DNA from 3 places in the Synechococcus sp. MIT S9509 genome. Region 1 is predicted to be linked to each of the others. Evidence: predicted binding sites of a transcription regulator. Region 1 holds the regulator's gene; each other region holds the start of a gene.
The links. Region 1 encodes NtcA, which controls nitrogen genes in cyanobacteria. Its sites were predicted from a motif close to GTANCNNNNGNTAC; they were not measured.
Positions count from the first base shown of each region.

Region 2: glnA (type I glutamate--ammonia ligase) is a predicted target of NtcA. The motif match lies at 4,087-4,100, and genes of this name have one in related genera.
Region 3: SIB73_RS12205 (DUF4278 domain-containing protein) is a predicted target of NtcA. The motif match lies at 2,541-2,554, and genes of this name have one in related genera.

Region 1 covers NZ_CP138940.1:2,591,084-2,598,339, forward strand. The annotation lists gene SIB73_RS14365 (alpha-mannosidase) at 1-1,271, shown strand, start outside; gene psbN (photosystem II reaction center protein PsbN) at 1,259-1,399, opposite strand; gene psbH (photosystem II reaction center phosphoprotein PsbH) at 1,486-1,686, shown strand; gene SIB73_RS14380 (TatA/E family twin arginine-targeting protein translocase) at 1,708-1,947, shown strand; gene pth (aminoacyl-tRNA hydrolase) at 1,954-2,583, shown strand; gene SIB73_RS14390 (DUF3146 family protein) at 2,583-2,840, shown strand; gene SIB73_RS14395 (resolvase) at 2,818-3,255, opposite strand; gene SIB73_RS14400 (DUF3084 domain-containing protein) at 3,252-4,463, opposite strand; gene ntcA (global nitrogen regulator NtcA) at 4,522-5,256, opposite strand; gene rph (ribonuclease PH) at 5,332-6,057, opposite strand; gene SIB73_RS14415 (cob(I)yrinic acid a,c-diamide adenosyltransferase) at 6,202-6,810, shown strand; gene dcd (dCTP deaminase) at 6,810-7,256, shown strand, end outside.
Region 2 covers NZ_CP138940.1:896,178-903,433, forward strand. The annotation lists gene SIB73_RS04995 (DUF697 domain-containing protein) at 1-81, shown strand, start outside; gene SIB73_RS05000 (pyridoxal phosphate-dependent decarboxylase family protein) at 172-1,620, opposite strand; gene SIB73_RS05005 (nucleoside deaminase) at 1,717-2,190, shown strand; gene SIB73_RS05010 (pyridoxal-phosphate-dependent aminotransferase family protein) at 2,132-3,310, opposite strand; gene SIB73_RS05015 (allophycocyanin subunit beta) at 3,422-3,946, opposite strand; gene glnA (type I glutamate--ammonia ligase) at 4,159-5,580, shown strand; gene SIB73_RS05025 (hypothetical protein) at 5,672-5,944, opposite strand; gene SIB73_RS05030 (class I SAM-dependent methyltransferase) at 6,094-7,149, shown strand; gene SIB73_RS05035 (copper-binding protein) at 7,235-7,256, shown strand, end outside.
Region 3 covers NZ_CP138940.1:2,138,288-2,145,543, forward strand. The annotation lists gene SIB73_RS12190 (urease subunit beta) at 1-8, shown strand, start outside; gene ureC (urease subunit alpha) at 12-1,721, shown strand; gene SIB73_RS12200 (type 1 glutamine amidotransferase) at 1,718-2,470, shown strand; gene SIB73_RS12205 (DUF4278 domain-containing protein) at 2,641-2,808, shown strand; gene SIB73_RS12210 (hypothetical protein) at 2,896-3,111, shown strand; gene SIB73_RS12215 (circularly permuted type 2 ATP-grasp protein) at 3,210-4,685, shown strand; gene SIB73_RS12220 (alpha-E domain-containing protein) at 4,679-5,674, shown strand; gene SIB73_RS12225 (transglutaminase family protein) at 5,647-6,540, shown strand; gene SIB73_RS12230 (redox protein) at 6,528-7,019, opposite strand; gene SIB73_RS12235 (hypothetical protein) at 7,102-7,256, opposite strand, start outside.

The DNA of each region.
Region 1 (7,256 bases):
CAAGCAATGACCCACGGCCTGAAGAGGGGAGGCAGCACTGGGCATGGTGTGGTCTTCAGCCTCTGCAGCGCTGGTCTCCCCTGGTGCGTCTGCCCCGCGGACGGTGGTCTTGTGAAGGCCAGACCCTTCCGTCGCAGGCGGCACCGGGGGGCGATCTCTGGGTGCAGCTGCCCGAGGCCCAGGGGGTCATGGCATTGCCTCTGAAGGGCTGTTCCGATGAGGCAGCGTCTGCGACGGCAGCGTCGGCAGTGCGGAATCCGGTGCGGGTGAAGGTCATCGCCGATCGGCGATGGCGTCTCTGCAACGGTCTTCTGGCTGTCGAGCTGGACCACAGAGGACTGACTCGACTGCAGGATCAGCAGGGTGTCGATCAGCTCTCGTCGCCACTGCAGCTTTGTCGCTACCGCGATCGAGGTGAATTCTGGGATGCGTGGGACGTTGCGGGGGATTACCAGCAGCATCAACTGCCGATTGATGCCGACTGGCAACCGGAGCTTGTGGAGCAGGGCCCGCTCGTGGCAAGGGTCGTGCTGCGTTGCTTGATCGGGAGCAGCGCGATGCGCATGCACGTGATCCTGCGAGCCGACAGTCCAGCTGTTGAACTGCAACTGACCATCGACTGGTGTCAGACCCATGAACTGCTTCGCATGGTCTGCCCTCTCGCAAGGCCAGCGGTGCGCTGGGCCGCGGACACCAGCGGCGGTGTGATCGAGCGACCTGCTGTGGCTTCGACGCCCGGTGAAAAGGCCCGTTGGGAGGTGCCAGTGATCTCCTGGCTTGCCAGTGAAAATGCAGCTCCAGGTGGAGGTCTGGGGGTAATGCTTGATGGCCCTCAGGGCGTTGATGCCGGGGCAAAGCATCTCGGAATCTCCTTGCTTCGCGGGCCTACCTGGCCTGATCCATCGGCAGATCAGCGTCGACATCGTCACCGCCTCGCTCTGATGCCTGTTTTGAAAGGTTGGTACCTGGATGGTCTTGCTCAGGAGGCAATTCATTTCCGGGAACCTGGTTGGCTTGGACCCGTTGATCTACAGGCTCGCTGGCGCGGATTTCCTGCTCTTCCAGGATCACTGGTGCCTGTTTCGATTCGACAGGACACTGCCGACCCTGACGTCACAGGTGCGGTTCTGATCCAGCTGCTGAACCCCGGAGGCGCAAGAGTCAGATGGACACCAGCGGATGAGGGCTGGAGAATCCGGGATGGTCGGCAATCCATCGTGATTCCTCCAGGAGCGCTGCAGGAGATTCGATTGATTCCTCAGTCGTCGTGATCGTCAAACGGATCATCCAACCGCTTCGACGGTGGTCCAAACGATATGTACACACCAAAACCGGTGAGTCCAAGCAGGGCGGTCAACATCGCGATCGACACCGACAGCGCCGGGGAGGAGCTTTCCATCACATCTCTCGACAGGATCGACCCTCTTAAGGGTCGGGACCACTACAGTATCGGGGCTGAACTTCACCCGAGACCTCAGGGCCGCTATGGCACAACGCACTCGTTTGGGCGATCTGCTCCGTCCTCTCAACTCCGAGTACGGCAAGGTTGTTCCCGGCTGGGGGACCACTCCTGTCATGGGCATCTTCATGGTGCTGTTTCTGGTTTTTCTGCTGGTGATTCTGCAGCTCTACAACCAGTCGCTGATCCTCGAGGGAATCAACGTGAACTGGAATGGTGGCGCCTGATCCCGTCCGCTGGTCACCTCCATGAACATCTTCGGCATCGGACTCCCTGAGATGGCCGTCATCGGAGCTGTTGCGCTCCTGGTGTTCGGTCCCAAACGTCTGCCTGAATTCGGGCGGACACTTGGAAAGACTCTCAAGGGTTTTCAGACTGCTTCCAAGGAATTCGAGCGAGAGATCAGCAAAGCGATGGCGGATCCTGAAGAACTTCCACCTCCCTCTCCCCCGGATTCCGCGACAACGACCAAGGCTTCTGAGGACTGATCGGTGATCAATCGAGGAGGCCTCCGTCTGGTGGTCGGTCTGGGTAATCCTGGTGAAAAATATGCTTCGACCCGGCACAACGTCGGGTTCATGGCTTTGGAGCTGCTTACAACTCGAGAAGGTGGTCGTTTCAAGCCGATGTCCAAGCTTCAGGGAGATCTGGCTGATGTCGGGTTCGGCGGCGATCGACTCAGACTGTTGATGCCACAGACCTATATGAATGACAGTGGTCGTTCAATCCGAGCAGCATTGGACTGGTTTGATCTGGAGATCGACCAGCTGATCGTGCTCGTTGACGACATGGATCTGCCTCTAGGACGGCTGCGCCTTCGAGCCAGTGGTGGTGCAGGAGGACATAACGGTCTGAAGAGCACCATCCAGCATCTGGGCACTCAGGATTTCGCCCGACTTCGAATTGGCATTGGTGCGCCAGGTCGCAATCCTGAGGAACGCCGTGCCCGTACGGTGTCTCATGTGCTTGGACAGTTCAACCGTTCTGAGGAACCTCTGCTTCAGAACGTGCTGCGCGAAGTGTTGTCGGGTCTCGATCACATTCAGCGACAAGGACTGGATCGGGCTGGAAATGCCATCAATGCGGTGAATCTGTCTCCTGCTGTTGATGGCGAACAGGCCTGATGGCACCTCTGCCTGTCACCACGGCGCATCTGCGGGTGCATCATCACAGTTTCCGAGACAAGTGTCTTCAGGGAGAGGTGCAGGCTGGCGGATTCATCTGGACATTTCACTGGTTGTTTGAACGGGGTGAGCTGAGCGTTGAGCCCTCTCTGGGCAGAGCATTGATTCAGGACGCACTGCTTCGCTTCCTTGTGAAATCCGATTACAGGCTGGAGGCCGGCGGCGACTACAGCTTCACTGTTCGTGCCCGTTTCTGAACGGGGCTGGTCCAGGCCAATCGATGATCCGGCCGAGATCGGATTCAAGAATCACCAGGGCCGCAACGGCATCCAGTTGGACGGGCGGTAACAGCAACCCTCTCGGTAACAATCGTCGCCATCCCTTCGGAGGCCAAAGTTGCCAGTAGCGCTTGCGTGCTTGAAGTGTGGTGCCACGCTCATCCACCAGCTTGATGGCTAGATCTGCAGGAAGCTGGTTCCTGAGGCTTTCGCTGGCAGTGCCGTTCCCCAGCACCAGGAGTTCTATGGGTGCCAGCTTGCTCCAGATCTCAAGGATGTCGTGTACTCCCTCAGTGGCAACAACTTTCCCCTCGATCACGCAGTTGCTGTCACTGTCGACCAGGACCAGGCCACATTTGCTGCGCCCGGGGTCAACCGACACGATCCTGCTCACTGGATGTCGTCCTGGAACGTTGATGCCGGGCGCAGCGGTTTGCTCGGACGCAGCTCGATGGCGATGGGATCGGCTGTTTCACTGCGACGCAAGGCCACAGCCTCGAGTTCAATACGGCCTCCGCGCCGCTCGGTCAGCTGCTGAGCAAGTCTGTTGACGGCGTTGGCGTCAAACTGAAGCCCCTGGCTGAGAGATCCCCGTCGGCGTACTTCCGCCAGCGTGGAAGCCAGCAGCAGGTTGACCCGGTTTCGCACCTCTTCCGGTTTGGTCTCCTGGCTGGCAAGAGCTGTCTTGGCAAGGGTTTCCCCCGCGACGGTGATGGCCACATTGGGCCGCACATCCGGAAAGGCGTAAACCACGCTCTCTCCTCGCAGCACATTCGCCGCTGAGCGCAGCAGCACCACCCAGGTGCCAGGTTTGCGGATGGCTTTTTCCAACCGTTCAATGTCCTGGCGCGGCACGAGGATGATCTGGCGATCCGGCGATTGTCCAGGCAGAACCTTCTGAAAGGCCTGAAGATTGGCTTCCCTCAGCACCTGGTCAATCACCTGCCGGGCTTGATCTGGACGATCCAGCTTGAGTGTGACAGTGGCAAGTGGCTGACCACTGCTGATGGCCACATCTCCCCGACGCAGCGCCAGCAGGTTCTCCTCAAGCAACTGAAGCTCCGCTTCACCGGAGCTGATCCGTTCGCGTACCGCGTTCAGTTCATCATCGGTTCGCTGGATTTCCGCATCGCGGTTGCGGACGTCCTGGCTGAGTCTCCGCCGTTCCGCCTCCAGTCGCCGAGTCTGTTCCTGCAGGGGTTGAAGTGTGCTGCGCAGCTTGCTGGCCCGTGCCTGGGCATCAGCCAGAATTTTTCTGGCTTTGATTTCATCGGCACGAGCTTCTTCGAGTTGCTCACGGGCCTTTCGCTGAGCTTTGCGGCTTCCCTTCAGATCAGAGCGGCTGCTGCGCAGACGAGCTTCGAGATCATTGAGTTCAAACAGACCAACGCGCAGCTGGCGGCTCACCAGAAGCATCAGCCCGAGCGAAAGGGCACTGATCAGGCTCCCCGTGAGCACAGTGATCACCACAGCGGTTTGACGTGGGCGAAGACCGAACAGGCTCAGCCGCGCTTTGCCGACCCTTGAGCCGAGTCGATCGCCAAGGGTGGAGAGCACCCCGCCGAGGATCAGCAGGGACAGCAGCAGAAGCCAGCCGGTCACGGTCGGTCAAACATGCGGCGGGCCGCCGGAATGCTGCCCATTTTCACCTGTCGAGGGGTTAACTGAAACGCTTGGCCAGTGCAATCGGATCAAGAACGGTGATCTTCTTGCGGTCAATTTCGACTAGGCCTGAATTGCGTAGATCCCCGAGCAGGCGTGTGATGGTCACGCGTGTGGATCCGATCGCTTCAGCGATGGCCTGATGAGACAGGCGCAGGTCAATGGTGATGCCCTGGGATCCAGGCATGCCGAAGTCCCTGCAGAGAACAAGCAGAAAACTCACCAGACGGGAGGACATGTCCCGGTGTGTGAGGGTCTCAATCATGGTTTCTGTCTGAAGAATTCTGCTGGAGAGACCCTGGAGCAATAGCAATCCCACGCTGGTGTCCGCTTCGATCGCTTGGCGCACGGAGCTGGCTGGTGCCGTCACCATTTCCACCCTGGTGAAGGCCACGGAGTGATAAAAGCGATCGGATCGATGTCCGGTGAGCAGTGAGAGAACACCGAACAGGCTGTTTTCTCTCAACAGGGCAACGGTGATCTCCTCACCCGACTCGTACACCCTCGATAGACGCACAGCGCCTCGTCGGATCAGATACACGCGCTCGGCAGGGTCACCGGGGAAAAAGATCGTTTTGTTCCGTTCCACCATTTCGGTGCTGGCACCCTCCAGATCACGGATCACTTCCAGCAGGGTGCGGCTGGCGGGGTTGGGGGCATTGATCAGGCTTGTCTCTGCGGATCGCCCAGGCTGGGGAGCGGTCCGACTGAAGCCGCGCATCACTTCGGCCATGACCAACGCATCAATGCGGGGAAGTTAAGGAGCGATGCGCGGTCACCCTGTAGCAACGAACACGGTTCTCCCGGCTCAGTCGCCATGCAGTGCATTCAGTTGTGCAGCCATGAGTTGCTGGAGCCCTGGTTCGGCTAGGTCCAGCAGGCTGTTGAGCTGCCTGCGACTGAATGGTGCGCCCTCGGCAGTCCCCTGCAGCTCCAGCAGATCACCGGCGTTGTTCATCACCACATTGAGATCCACATCGGCCCGACTGTCTTCGCTGTAGTCCAGATCAAGCAAAGGATTCCCCTCGACCAGGCCTACAGAGACTGCCGCCACCTGGTTGACGACCGGATTGGTGCTGATGTGGCCCTGCGCCAGCAGCCTTTCACAGGCCTTCTTCAGGGCGAGCCATGCACCGGTGATGGCCGCTGTTCTGGTCCCTGCATCTGCCTGAATCACATCGCAGTCGATCAGCAGAGTGTTCTCTCCCAATGCCTTCATGTCGATCGCGGCGCGAAGACTGCGACCGATCAGACGCTGGATCTCCTGGGTGCGTCCTGACAGTTTCATCAGTTCTCTGCGTTGACGATCTGGGGTGGATCCGGGCAGCAGGCGATATTCGGCGCTCAGCCACCCCAGTCCCTGATCCCTTCTCCAGCGTGGGACGCCGACTTCCTGGCAGACGCTGCAGAGCACGGTGGTGCGTCCAGTGCGCACGATCACTGAGCTCAGAGCGAAACCCATGGGATCCCAGTCAATCGAGAAAGCTCTGAGATCGGATGGCTGGCGACCATCGTTGCGCTGGGTGTCGCTCATGGGGAGACGGCTCGGAATCCTGAGCCTGCCAGTTGGAGTGGAGACACCATGGATGGTGTCAAAGGGATTGTGATTTGCGCTTTCGCCGCTAGATTCAAGTTCCGCTGGGTTGTTTTGATTCCAGCCACGACGGAAGCGACCCAGATGACCGCAAGCCTGAGCCCCAGCCATCGATCCCGTGGGCAGAGCGGTGCTGATCATCGGGATCTGAATCGTGCCGGCCTGCACCCACTGCCCTCACTCCAGCCTCAGCATCCGCTGCATCTGGTGGCCCCGGAAGGGCAGTTGCAGGTTCACACCGCCCCCTATCGAGGCAGTTTCGGCACAGTGCTCAGTCAGGCCATGCGTTCCGCAGGGCTTGGCAGTCGTGTCGCTGTGATGCAGTTCCTGAAAGGCGGCGTCGCCCAGGGCCCTGATGCCGCGATCACGCTCTGTGATCGCATGGTGTGGACAAGACCCGCCGTGATGGGATGTCTGTCGGATCCAGTCGGCTCATCTGACGCTGCGGCAGTGGATGCCGTTCAGGCGATCTGGCGGCTCTGCAGCCGCCACCTGGCCTGCGGAGATCTCGATCAGTTGGTGCTCGATGAACTCGGATTGGCCATTGCGCTCGGTTATCTCGTTGAGAAAGAGGTGCGCGACAGCCTGGAAGCACGCCCTGGTTCCATGGATGTGATCATCACAGGACCGTCAATCCCTGAATCTCTCATGGGTCTTGCGGATCAAGTGACCGAACTGCGAAGGGGGTTCTGATGCTCAAGAACGACCGATGGATCACTGAACAGGCTGCCTCGGGCATGCTCGAACCCTTTCAGAAAGGCTTGATCCGACATCTGGATTCTGAGCAGAAACTTTCACCTGTTCTCAGCTTCGGCTGCTCCTCGTACGGGTACGACCTGCGTTTGTCAGCTAAGGAATTCCTGATTTTCAAGCATGTTCCTGGAACAGTGATGAATCCCAAGCGGTTCAATCCTGCCAACCTTGAGCCCACTGAGCTTCACCATGACGAAGATGGTGACTATTTCATCCTTCCCGCCCATTCCTATGGCCTCGGTGTGGCTCTGGAAAAGATGAAGGTTCCGCCGAATATCACCGTGATCTGTCTCGGCAAGAGCACCTATGCACGGCTGGGAATCATTGTGAACACCACTCCAGCTGAAGCCAGCTGGGAAGGGCATCTCACACTCGAATTCAGCAAC
Region 2 (7,256 bases), 1.1 Mb from region 1:
GAGGCCAAGAAACGACTTCCGCCCCGGCCAGGGCCTCGGGCGGGGGAGGACGCATCGGACCGCGGCTATCGAGCACCGTGATCAGCCCGAGATACAACACACCGATCAACACCGACATCGCTCCCGTGACGATGGCAACCCATCGACCTCGCTTGTTCTGAGCTGCAGGCATCACGCCACCTCCCCTGAACAGTCATTCAGATCGGCTGCCAGTTGGTCGATGAGCGCATTGGAGGTGTGGGGGTTACCCAGCACGACTTTGATGCGATGCCGTCCTTGATGAAGGGGTCTGGAGACCATGATCTGCCGATCAAGCAGCCGTTGTCGCAGAGCCGCTGACCATTGATCGCAACGCGTCGGATCCGCTCCAAGCGGAGCACAGGCAAGCAGATGCAGGGGGCCTGATGTGATCTCCAGAGCAGACGGATCAAGACCCTTTTCCAGTCGCTGACGCCTCAGCAAAGCCTTCTCCAGCACAGCGTTGATCCCCTGATCACCCAGTTGGCGCAACCCGAGCCAGAGCTTGAGGATCTCAGCTGGACGACTCCCCTGGAGGCCCAGTTCCCCGCCATGAGCAACAGCAAAGGAGGGCTCCATATAGGGGAGCCCGGTGTGAAAGGTCTCCTGAAGAGCCGACTGATCACGCACCAGGAGCAACGACGACGTCTTGGCGATTCCGAGCAGCTTCTGAGGGTTCACCGTGATCGAATCGGCCTGGCCCAGGCCAGCCATCAGGTGCGAGGTGCCGGGACAGAGAGCAAAAACCGCACCGATCGCTCCGTCCACATGGAGCCACAGGCCCTTATCCCTGCAGAACTGAGCCAGAGCTGGAATGGGGTCGATCGCTCCTCGCACCGTCGTGCCCGCTGTCGCGACCACAGCGATGCAGGGCCTGTTTTGCCGCGTCAGCTCCTGAAGATTCTCCTGGAGATTCGCAAGAAGCATGCATCCCTGAGAATCAACGCGCACGCGTCGAATGCCATCGGGCCTGAGCCCCATGACTCTGGCCGCCTTCCCCAGTGAGACATGGGCGTCATCACTGATCAGAATCACCGCACCGGGATCATGATCCAGGCCCATCCGATGTCGGGCGGTCACCAGGGCTGTGAGGTTGCTGAGGGAGCCACCGCTCGCCGCAACACCACCGGAGCCATCGGGCAATTCAAAGCGGGCAGCGAACCAGCTGCAGAGCTGACGCTCCAGTTGACTGAGACTCGGTGACAGTTCCTCAGCCAGCAGATTGTTGTTGAGTCCGGCACAGATCAGTTCGGCAGCGATCGAGGCTGTGTTCGGAGGTGGATCCAGATGGGCGAGGGCGCCTGGATGGTTGGGTTGATAAGAACCATCCATCAACTGCTGAAGATCATCCAGAAGCCGGTCCGCACCCACACCCTGCGTCTCTGGGAAGGCGTCGGGGAGCAACCGCAGAGCTGGCAGCGGCGAACGTTTGGAGGCTGACCCGAGCCATTCACACAGGCGAGCGCTGGCATCCTCCAGAAAACGCTGCAACTGGGGATCAAGTGCCTCTGACGAGGCAAATGCGGACAGTTCCGTCGCAGTCGCTGGCGCCGATGAAGTCCTGGAGGATCCGAACAAGGAGGGAGCGGAAGGAACAGTCATTCTCACCTGCGGTGGCACATTGGACGCCTCTGCACGATTGGGGCGAGCGTGCGACAGACACCGGTCGAGCTGGATAACGCAGAGATCCATGCCTGGATGCAACGCCTGCTTCAGCGTGCTGAGCGCCTCGGTGAGTCGGGAGAAATCCCTGTCAGCGCAGTGATTCTGGATGCGGATGGACGATGCATCGGCCACGGCAGCAACCGACGCGAGTTCGCTTCAGATCCACTGGGTCATGCTGAACTCGTGGCTCTGCGCCAGGCATCCTTGATCCTCGGTGACTGGAGACTGAATCAGTGCACACTGATCGTGACACTGGAACCCTGTCCGATGTGCGCAGGGGCTCTGGTGCAGGCCCGCGTTGGTCAGGTGATCTATGGGGCGCACGATCCCAAACGCGGTGGCCTGGGAAGCACGATTGACCTGTCGAAGCACCCCAGCGCACACCATCACATGCAGGTGAAGGGGGGCGTAATGGAGCTCGAAGCGTCAGCTCTGCTGGGGCGGTGGTTCAGGCAGCGACGGCTGCGTTCTGGCGGAAACGCGGCAGCTCCGTCTCAAAGAGATTGAGCAAACGGTCGACATTGTCAGGGGTGGAGTTGTAACCCATGAGGCCGATCCGCCAGATCTTGCCGGCGAGCACACCCAGACCCCCGCCGACTTCGATGCCATGGGTGTTGAGGAGATAGGTGGAGAAGGCCTTGCCATCCACATCCGCTGGAATGCGAACCGTGGTGAGAGTCGGCAAACGCAACTCCTCGGGCACATGCATTTCCAGGCCGAGCGACTCAAGGCCGGTCCAGAGAGCTTCCGCGTTGCTGCGATGGCGGGCCCAGGCGTTTTCAAGACCTTCCTCGGCAAGAAGACGCAGCGCTTCGCGCATCCCGAAGTTCATGTTCACAGGAGCTGTGTGGTGATAAACACGGTCACTGCCCCAGTACTGGTTCAGCAATGAGACATCCAAGTACCAGTTCGGAACCTTGTCTTTGCGGGCAGCCAGCTTGGCTTCAGCACGGGAACCCATTGTGAACGGACCGAGGCCTGGAGGGCAGCTGAGTCCTTTCTGGCTGCAGCTGTAGGCCAGATCCACCTTCCAGGCATCCAGGTACAGAGGCACTCCTCCCAGTGAGGTCACTGTGTCAAGCAGAAGCAGGCAGTCATGCTCGCGGCAGAGATCACCCACACCCTCCATCGGCTGGCAGATGCCGGTGGAAGTTTCGGCATGAACCATCGCCAGGATCGTTGGCTTGTATTTCTTGATGCCTGACTCGATTTCATCAAGAGTGAAAGCCTCACCCCAGGGCTTCTCAATCACCTGAACGTTGGCTCGGTAACGCCCGGCCATATCCATCAGGCGATTGCCGAAGTACCCCTTCACCGCCACCAGAACCGTGTCTCCCGGTTCAACGGTGTTGGCGAGAGTGGCTTCCATTGCGGAGCTGCCCGTACCGCTCATCGGCAGCGTCAGGCGGTTGTCGGTCTGCCAGGCGTACCGGAGCAGCTCCTGCACCTCGCCCATGAGTTCCACATAAAGCGGATCCAGATGACCGATCGGTGTGCGTGCGAGAGCCTGGAGAACCGTGGGATGCGCGTTGGAGGGGCCTGGACCCAGCAACAGACGATCGGGTGTGTCAATCGGACCGATGGAGGATCGATGGCACGGGTCAACCGAAAGGTGAGGGTGTGTCATCGGTGAAGCCCGTACCGAAAATCAATGGCGATCAGCCTACGCATCAACAGAGCAAAAATTGGACTTGCACGGACACTCCGACGCCGCTTGAAATGATTCGGAGACTTTCAATCAGCGCTGACGCACGTCGCTGGCGGACAGACCGGAGGCCATGTGCTCGAAAGGCTGGCGCACGATGACGCAGCGATCCTGACTTACGCCCTCGTTGAAAAGCCGTTCACAGAGAACGTCAGCCAGCAGCACCATGCTTCTGACGGTGGGGCCGGTTGGAACACCGAGGCTCTTGTACGTGTCATCCAGTCCATTCAGCACCCGCTCGTTGAGGATGGTGCTGTCTCCGGCGATCAGGGAATAGCTGGCGTAGCGAAGGAAATAATCCATGTCCCTGAGACAGGCAGCCAGTCGACGTGTCGTGTAGGCGTTACCGCCGGGGAGCAGAAGTTCCGGATCCGCTTGAAACAGTCTTTGACTGGCTTCACGAACCAGTTCAGAGGCTTCACGGTTGATGATCTCCACCGCCATGACACGAACCTCCGCCTCTTGGAGGTAGTTCTCGATGCGATCGATCGCTAAACGATCGAGGTAGCGACCCAACTGGTCGTACTGACCGATCACTCCGGTGATGGCATCGCGCATGCAAGCCTTGTCCACTTTGGTTGGAAGGTAACACCGACAACGCGTTGAAACCTGCTCCAGCAAAGGCGATCACAGCATTCTGACAGAAACGGTTACCTAGAGGCTGCACAGGTGCCGTAAACGAGACGGAAGGCAAAAAGGTGCCCGTTGATACAAAACAGCTGCGGATCGATATCTACGGTCGACGCGATTTACGGGATCCACTCCCAGCCATGGCCAAAACCGCGCAGGACGTGCTTCGTCAGATCAAGGATGAAGGGATCGAGCTGATCGACCTCAAGTTCACGGACCTGCACGGCAAGTGGCAGCACCTCACTGTCTGCCAGGACCTCATTGAACCTGAATCCTTCACGGAGGGACTGGCTTTCGATGGTTCATCCATCCGCGGCTGGAAGGCGATCAATGCCTCAGACATGGCCATGGTGCCCGATCCTGCAACGGCCTGGATCGACCCCTTCTACAGGCACAAAACCCTGAGCATGATCTGCTCGATTCAGGATCCCCGCACAGGCGACCCCTACGACCGCTGCCCCAGGGCTCTTGCTCAGAAGGCACTGGCTTACCTTGCCAGCACGGGGCTTGCCGACACGGCGTTTTTCGGCCCGGAACCGGAATTTTTCCTGTTCGATGATGTGCGGTACAACTCCGCGGAAGGAGGCTCGTTCTACATCGTTGACACCATCGAAGCCGGCTGGAACACAGGCCGGATCGAGGAAGGCGGCAACCTTGCCTACAAGATTCAGGAGAAGGAAGGGTACTTCCCCGTCGCCCCGAACGACACCGCCCAGGACATCCGCTCGGAAATGCTGCTGATGATGGCGCAGCTGGGCATCCCCATCGAGAAACATCACCACGAGGTTGCTGGTGCCGGTCAGCACGAGCTGGGCATGAAATTTGCCGAACTGATTGAGGCCGCTGACAACGTGATGACGTACAAGTACATCGTGCGCAACGTTGCCAAGAAGTACGGCAAGACAGCCACCTTCATGCCGAAGCCGGTCTTCAATGACAACGGATCGGGCATGCACGTCCACCAGAGTCTCTGGAAATCCGGTCAGCCCCTCTTCTTTGGGGAAGGGACCTACGCGAACCTCTCTCAGACCGCTCGCTGGTACATCGGCGGCATCCTCAAGCACGCGCCGTCATTCCTTGCTTTCACCAACCCCACCACCAACAGTTACAAGCGACTGGTTCCAGGTTTCGAAGCACCGGTGAATCTGGTGTATTCCGAAGGAAACCGCTCCGCAGCCGTGCGTATTCCTCTCACCGGCCCGAGCCCTAAAGCGAAGCGGCTTGAATTCCGCTCAGGTGATGCACTGGCCAATCCCTACCTTGCCTTCAGCGCAATGATGATGGCCGGCATTGACGGCATCAAGAACCAGATCGACCCCGGCGATGGAGTGGACGTTGACCTGTTCGAACTGGCCGCGGATGAACTGAAGAAAATCGCCACCGTGCCGGCTTCCCTCAACGGAGCACTGGAGGCTCTCAACGCCGATCACCATTACCTGCTGGAAGGCGGTGTCTTCAGCAAGGACTTCATCGACAACTGGATCGACCTGAAATACGAGGAAGTGCAGCAGCTGCGTCAGCGGCCCCATCCCCACGAGTTCGTGATGTACTACGACGCCTGATTGTTCAGGAGTTCGATGCTCCAATGCTTTCAAAGGAGCTTCGGCTCCTTTTTTTGTGCCCCTGGTGCATCACCTCAAGGCCTGCGGCACTTCAGCCGTGCCTCAACTGAACCAGGGCACTGTCGTGCAGTTGCTTGGCATGCAGTCGCCGGCGAGCACACACCTGTTGCTGCGCAAAAGCGCTGCGTTGATCAAGGCGATCAGGATGACCCTCAACCTGGGCATGCGCAGCCTGCTTTCTGAGCACATCGTGAGCATGGCTCTCGGCCCATGCCAGATATTCAGCCGCCGCTCTCTGCCTGCGCTCCAGCACATTGCCCGAATACGACGCCATGGTTCCGGCGGTGGTGATCTCAACGGCCATCGAGAGCTCCTGATTACCTGGGTTAATTCTATAGCAACGGCTACCGTTTTAAAGGTAGCTTCACATAACTTTCCCGGTCAATGCGATCGATGTCCACAGCAGGGGGCGCGATCGATTGGAATAGGCCAGCTTGGATCTCAATCCTTTTCATGGCGCCCAGTTTCACTGAAATCGCTTATCGGACCATGCAACAGGGCCGCAGCCTCGCCGGCCTCGTACACAAGGAACTGAGCTCCAAGGTGATGGAAGTGATGGCGCCTGATGTTGTGCCCAAAACGCTGCCTGTTCCCAGCGAAATGATGGACGCCCTGCGCCAGTCGCTGGATGCGCTGCACGAACGCGATTGGCAGGACTCTGAATCCGGCGTTTACCCACAATCTCTGCTGTTTGATATCCCCTGGCTGGAATGGGCTGAACGTTATCCACGTGTTTGGCTGGACCTTCCCTCCAACTGGGCCAGAAGGCGTGCAAGGGATGTCAAGGACATTCCTGAACAGGCCAATCGCGATCTCTATCCGGATTACTACCTCCAGAATTTTCACCATCAAACTGATGGTTATCTCAGCGATCACTCCGCCGAGCTGTACGACCTTCAGGTCGACATCCTCTTCAACGGAGCTGCAGATGCAATGCGCCGCCGAGTTCTGCCTTCCCTGAGAAAAGGCCTGAACAGATTTGCAGACCGTCCACAGGGAAGCCTGCGTATTCTTGATGTGGCTACCGGAACGGGCAGGACGCTGCACCAGATCCGAGCCGTACTGCCACAGGCCACACTCGTGGGAGTGGATCTTTCCGAGGCCTATCTGCGCCAGGCCAATCGATGGTTGAACCAATCCAACAAACCGCTCGTGCAGCTGGTTCAGGGAAATGCCGAACGGATGCCCTTTGACGACGCCGGCTTCCAGGCGATCACCTGCGTGTTTCTGTTTCATGAACTGCCTGCTGAGGCTCGGCAAGCCGTGCTGCAGGACTGTTACCGCCTGCTCGAACCAGGAGGCGTTCTGGTTTTGGCGGATTCAGTGCAGCTGAAGGATTCGCCCCAGTTCGATGTTGCCTTGGACAATTTCAGGCGCGTGTTTCACGAGCCTTACTACCGCAATTTCATCAGTGATGACATTGACCAGCGTCTCGAAGATGCTGGCTTCAGTGATGTATACGCCGAATCTCATTTCATGACCAGGGTGTGGACAGCCATCAAAAATTAGATCTCTCAACACAGTGATTCCCTGACATAGATGCTTGCAGGGGCCGGGCAACCCCATATGGTGCAGGCACTCAGGGACTCCGTCCATGTCGAATCCTTTTCGGATCC
Region 3 (7,256 bases), 450 kb from region 1:
ACGCCTGATCCATGCCATACCGAATTTCCCGACAGGCCTACGCCGAAACCTACGGCCCCACAACCGGAGACCGCCTGCGTCTTGCAGACACGGATCTGATCCTGGAGGTGGAAAAGGATTACACCGTCTATGGCGATGAGGTGAAGTTCGGCGGCGGCAAGGTCATCCGAGACGGGATGGGTCAATCACAAACATCGCGGGCCAAAGGAGCCGTTGACACGGTGATCACCAACGCCGTGATCCTCGACTGGTGGGGAATCATCAAGGCCGATGTGGGTCTCAGAGACGGCCGCATCGTTGGTATCGGCAAAGCCGGTAATCCCGACACACAGGAGGGAGTAACAATCGTGGTGGGTCCCGGCACCGAAGCGATTGCAGGCGAGGGCCACATCCTTACGGCAGGTGGCATCGACACCCATATCCACTTCATCTGCCCCCAGCAGATTGAGACGGCGCTGGCCAGCGGCGTTACCACCCTCATGGGCGGAGGTACGGGTCCGGCAACCGGCACCAACGCCACCACATGCACCCCAGGGGCGTTCCACATCGGCAGGATGCTTCAGGCCGCCGAAGGGCTTCCCGTGAACTTGGGATTCTTCGGCAAGGGCAATGCCAGCACTCCCGAAGCACTGGAAGAGCAGGTGCGCGCGGGAGCCTGCGGTCTCAAGCTGCATGAAGACTGGGGCACCACACCGGCCTCGATCGATGCCTGCCTTTCAGTGGCCGACCGGATGGATGTGCAGGTCTGCATCCACACCGACACGCTGAACGAGGCCGGTTTCGTTGAAGACACGATTGCCGCCATCAAGGGCCGAACGATTCATACCTTCCATACCGAGGGCGCAGGTGGCGGTCACGCCCCTGACATCATCAAAATCTGCGGGGAAACCAATGTGCTGCCCAGTAGCACCAACCCCACCCGGCCGTACACCACCAACACGCTCGAGGAACACCTCGACATGCTGATGGTCTGCCACCATCTGGACCCGAGGATTCCCGAAGACGTGGCCTTTGCCGAGTCACGGATCCGACGCGAAACCATTGCGGCAGAGGACATTCTTCACGACCTTGGTGCCTTCTCCATCATTGCCAGTGATTCCCAGGCCATGGGTCGTGTCGGCGAGGTGATCACCCGAACCTTCCAGACAGCTCACAAGATGAAGGTGCAGCGCGGCCCGCTGCCAGAAGACACCGACCGCAACGACAACCATCGACTGAAGCGATACATCGCCAAGGTGACCATCAATCCTGCACTCGCCCATGGCATCAGCAGCGAAGTGGGATCCATTGAAACCGGCAAGCTTGCTGATCTGGTGCTTTGGAAGCCAGGCTTCTTCGGCATCCGACCTGAGCTGGTGATCAAGGGCGGTTCGATTGTCTGGGCTCAGATGGGTGATGCCAACGCTTCAATTCCCACCCCGGGGCCAGTGCACGGCCGCCCGATGTTCGGCGCTTTTGGTAAAGCGCTTGCACCCAGTTGCCTCACCTTCATGAGCGCTGCTGCGATGGATGCCGATCTACAACGACAGTTAGGGCTTGAACGAACCTGTATGGCGGTGACGGACACCCGCGAAGTCAACAAAAGCTCCCTGAAGCTCAACTCCGCCCTGCCGAAGATGAGCGTCGACCCTCAGACCTACGAGGTGTTCGCTGATGACAAGCTGCTCAGCTGTGAGCCAGCCGACGTGCTGCCACTCTCCCAGCGCTACCTCCTGCTGTGAATCACTCCCTGCTGGTGATTCAACACGTTGATCACGAGGGTCCTGATCTGATCGGTGAACTGGCGATCCAACGGGAAATGAACATCCAGACGATCCGTCCAGATCTCGGAGAGCAACTACCCGACCCGGCCAGCACTCCAGACACCATTGCTGTGTTGCTTGGAGGACCGATGGGGGTGAACCAGCGCAACGAGCCGCAGATGGATTGGCTTCAGCATGAACTGGAATGGTTGTCGAGCTGGCATCAACAGAAAAAACCAGTGTTGGGAATCTGCCTGGGGGCCCAGCTGCTGGCCGTGGCGGCAGGAGGATCGGTGGAGCCGCTCAGCGTGGGAGAACCATCTGCACCACTGAAGGAACTGGGCATTGGAGCCATCCACTGGCAGGTCAACCCCAGCGAAGAACCGCTGCTCCATGGCCTTGATCCCAGTGCACTGGTCCTGCACTGGCATGGCGACCGGATCCGACTCCCCAATGACGCCACCTTGCTTGGATCGTCATTGCACTGCCCAGAGCAGGTGTTCAAAATCGATCAACATGCCGTTGGCCTTCAGTGCCATCTCGAAATTTCAGGACCGAACCTGGAGCGGTGGATTCAGGCCGACGCCGCTTACATCGTTAGCGCAATCGGAAAAAACGGAGCCCATCAGCTACGCCGCGACTGGAACCGATTCGGCGGGCTTCTGCAAAAGAATGGAACGCAATTGATCACCAATGTGTTCAGGCAGCTACAAAACAGCAACCACTGAATCCAAAACTTTTCGAAAGTGGTATCAGTCTGAACACCAGAACAAGAATCCAATCAATCACAATCATTGTGTAGTGACTGCTACACAACGTTCACTTCATCCTTGGGTGAAGCGCAGTATGACTCAGGCCATGGAACGGGGACCTGAGCTTGCTTCGGAGAACTGAAATTATGAGCACGCTTCTTTATCGAGGCCACACCTACGACCAGCACAAAGAGTGTGCAACAAAACCAGCTGCACAGCTCACTTATCGCCGGCAGGCTTATCAGACTCGCCAGGCAGAAGTTCGCCCCATGGTGGTCCAGCTGAAATACAGGGGCGTGGCATACACCCACTGATTGATCGACTCTTTTTGTTCGATTAAAGAGTGAAAGCCGAGTGCTTCACAGCTTTGTTTCAAACACATACAGAGCTGTGTTGGCTCAATGGGCGACTGGACAAGGCTTGCAACTGATGCCTTTCAAGCTCCAGAGAATTTTCCAGCTGAAAAAACAAACAGAATGAGATTTTCCGGCTGCGGCTGCCTGCCAATCAGCCCTCTTTTTACTCCAACAACTAAAAACTTTTCAGCAGCTGTCGTTGCTCTGCTGATCGAATCCAAACCAGGAAATTTCGTACCGAGCACTACACAATATTGCTGATTTTTTTAAATCAGACCACCCTCGACATGGATCCGTAGCAACAGTCACAAGACCTGGCTGGTGCGAGCTCTTGGATGAAGTAAACCCGCCTTTAAGGGATGTTCACCGACTACAGACCCTCGGTCGGCTACGACGAATATTTCTGCAGTGGTACAGCACGTCCCCGCAAAAGTCTGGCCCCGCTGCTCAGTTCACTGGGACAGATCGGACTGCCGGAACTGAAACGCAACCATGCCTCTGCAAGTCACTTGCTGCGCAGGCTTGGAGCCACATTTCGCCTCAATGACTCTGGCCAGGAGGGAAGCGAACGAATTCTTCCATTCGACCCCCTGCCTCGACTGATTGCCCTGAGCGAGTGGAAGACCCTGGAGCAGGGACTGCTGCAGCGACTGGAGGCAATCGACTGTTTTCTCGCCGACGTCTATGGCTCACAGCTGATCATTCGTGATTGCATCGTCGACCGCGAGGACGTAGAGAGTTCATCAGGCTGGCTCCCACAAATGCAAGGGATTGAACTGCCGTTCAATCGTTGGTGCCACATCTCAGGCCTGGACCTGATTCGCGATGGCAACGGCCACTGGCGTGTGCTGGAAGACAATCTGCGCTGTCCATCAGGCGTGGCCTACTTCCTGGAAAACAGACGGGTCATGAAACGCCTTTTCCCAAGCCTGTTCGAGGGGCGCACCGTGAAGCCCATTGACGATTACCCCTCCCACCTATTTCGAACCCTCCAGGACCTGGCTCCCTGGAGCGATTCACCACAGGTTGTGATCCTGACTCCAGGGGTTTTGAACAGTGCTTACTTCGAGCACAGCTACCTGGCCCAGCAAATGGGCATCCCATTAGTCGAAGGACGGGATCTGATCTGCGAGGACAATAGTGTTTGGATGCGCAGCACGAACGGTCGCACGCGAGTGGATGTGATCTATCGCCGCATCGACGACGACTTCCTCGATCCAACTGTTTTTCGCAAAGACTCCATGCTGGGAGTCTCCGGCCTCATGGATGTGCTGCGTCAGGGCAGGGTCTCCATCGCCAATGCACCGGGAACAGGAGTTGCCGATGACAAGCTCATCTATGCCCATGTGCCGGCAATGATTCGCTACTACCTCGGTGAGGAGCCAGTCATCGAGAACGTTCACACCTATCTGTGCGCACGGTCAGAGGATCGCCAGTTCGTCCTCGACAACCTTGAACATCTAGTGGTGAAATCCGTTGCCGAAGCAGGGGGCTACGGGATGCTGATCGGACCGCAGGCAAGCAGATCAGAATTGGCCGACTTCGATTCGAAGATCAGGGATAATCCACGCAACTTCATCGCCCAGCCAACGCTTCAGCTCTCAACCGTGCCATCGCTCAGCGAGGGGGAGCTTTACCCATGTCATGTGGATCTTCGCCCTTACGTGCTGCGTGGAAAAAGCAATTGGGTCAGCCCAGGTGGACTCACCCGTGTTGCCCTAAAGCGAGGATCCCTGGTGGTGAATTCCTCCCAGGGTGGCGGCTGCAAGGACACCTGGATTCTGGATGAACAGCGGGTCACAACGGAGCAGAAAAGGGATGCCGTCCTGTGCTGAGCCGGGTCGCCGATTCCCTCTACTGGATCAATCGCTATCTGGAACGAGCAGAAAACATCTCGCGCTTTCTCGAGGTCAGCGAAGCGATGGCTCTCGACTGCCCTCCAGGCAGTGCCGAGCCGTGGCTGCCTTTGGTGGATGCCACCGGCGACCGCCGCAGTTTCGACAAGGCTTATCCATCTGGATCATCCAAGGATGTCATCCACTTCCTGCTCCTGGATCAGGACAACCGCAACAGCATTGTGAGCTGCATCGCGATGGCTCGCGAGAACGCACGGCAGATCCGCGACGTCATCACCACGGAGATGTGGGAGCAGATCAATGATCTTCACTGGAGCCTGCAGAAAGGCGAAACGATCTGGGAGGAACCACCTCAGGAACAATTGAGGATCATCCGACGAGGCTGCCAGATCTTTTATGGCATCACTGATGCCACGCTCAGTCGCGATCTGAGCTGGTTATTCAGCCAGCTGGGACGACTCATGGAACGAGCGGATAAAACCTCTCGGATCCTCGATGTGAAGTACTTCCTGCTGTTGCCGATTCCCGAAGAGATCGGAGGAGTGCTCGACGAGCTGCAATGGATCACCCTGCTACGCACCGCCGGGGCTTATCAGATGTACAGACAAAGTATGCAGAAGGGAATCACACCAACATCCGTCGCCCAATTCCTGCTGCTCGATCCGATCTTTCCGCGATCGGTCCGGTTCTGCCTGCAAGGAATCAGCGACACGTTGCAACAGATCCAAACCCAACCGGTCTTGAAACAACCGGATGACCTGGATTGTTTGCGTGGTCAATTGCTTGCCCGCTGGAGCTACGTCCGAATCGACAACCTCATCGAAAACGGTCTTCACGAAGCGATCGATCAACTGCAGCAGGACCTCAATCGGCTCCATTGCCTCATCGAAAAGCGCTATTTCATGAGCACTGACTTTCCTCGCACATCATCTGAATCGGCATGCGCTCTTTCATCATTCACCGCTTGAGCTATCGCTACGAGGCGCAGGTCAATCTCGGCGATCACAGGCTTTGCCTCAAGCCCCGGGGGCAGGGTTTCCAGACATTGCTGCACCATGAACTCATCGTGTTGCCTGAGCCCCATCTGCAACGTGAGGTGCTCACTGCCAGTGGCGATGAGGTCCAGCGACTCAACTTTGTCGGCAGCACCAATCAGTTGTGTTTCGAAGCCCGAAGTCGGGTAGAGACACGCCCTGCTCCATCTCTGGAACTCTGTTTTAACGACCTCGAGCCACCGCTGCCCTATCCACGTGGCCAACTGAATGTTGACCTGCTGGGAGCGCTGGAGGGCTGGCTACCCAATGGCCAGCACGAACCCTCTGCCATTGACCTGACCCAGGAGGCACTGATGGGTAGCAACCAGCAGATGCTGGCCTTTCTCAACCACTTATTGGAGCTGATTCAGGAGCGCGTCATGTATACACAACGGCACGTTGGTCCTGCCTGGACGGCAGGCCGCACACTGAGGGAACGCATCGGCTCCTGCCGCGATCTGGCAATGTTGATGGTGGCCTGCTGTCGCGTTGCAGGACTTCCGGCTCGCTTCGTGAGCGGTTATCAGCTTCAGCAACCGGCACCGGAGCAGTACGACCTGCATGCCTGGGCGGAGGTCTACCTTCCCGGAGCAGGATGGAGGGGATTCGACCCCAGCGCCGGTCGCGAAGTCAACGAACGCTATGTGGTGTTGGCCACATCGTCGAAACCTGAGCTCACGGCAGCGGTGAGTGGAACATTCAGTGGTCCGCCTAACACCGCCAGCGAACTCAGTTGGACGATCAACGCCGAAGAAGAAAGCAGCGAAACAACCGCACAGTCTTTAATTCAAGCCGCTTGAGGCAGGGGTCTGAGCCCATGCAGCTGAGGTTTCGCTGCCGAAGTCGTCGTTGCGTTCATCAGCGAAGGGATCCGTGCACTGTTATACACGCGAAATTCCTGCAAAAGAGACACTCCAGGCTTTCGAACAGCCTGATTCAAAACCACAGAGCCATCCGGATCAGAGATGGAACGGTGAAAGGTCCGCGGGGGGATGCGCAGGATATCGCCACCGCCTTCAAGCCGGACGATGTGAAACGGCTGCTCCCAGGCAAGATTCACCAGGTAAAACGTACGTCCGCCACTGGCAGCCAGAAGATTGTCTTCCTGATTGGGATGCATATAAAACTGCCAGGCCCCTGTTTCGGGGTCATCTGGTGGACTCACGGCAGGACCGGAGTGAATCACCAGATCACGGGCATTAGACGTCTCAACCGTGACGTCGAAAAAACGCACGGAAGGCGTGTCGCGAAACCGCTCGAAAGACAACAGTTCGAACATCACCGATGGGCCGGATGAAGGCCAGAACTCTGTACTGTTTTTACCGAGCTTTCTCTACTGAAACGGTGCCGTCGATAACGGTTCAGCCACCCAGATAAGCCATCTCTGCATGAGGTGACGTCCTGAAAGCAGCCTGGCCCCGGCCCTCCTCGCTGTACTGGTCGAGCCTCCTCTGCCAGAGGGCAGAGATCTCTCGCTCCAGGTCATCGTCACTGGTCAGAGCCGGTTTCAGATCTG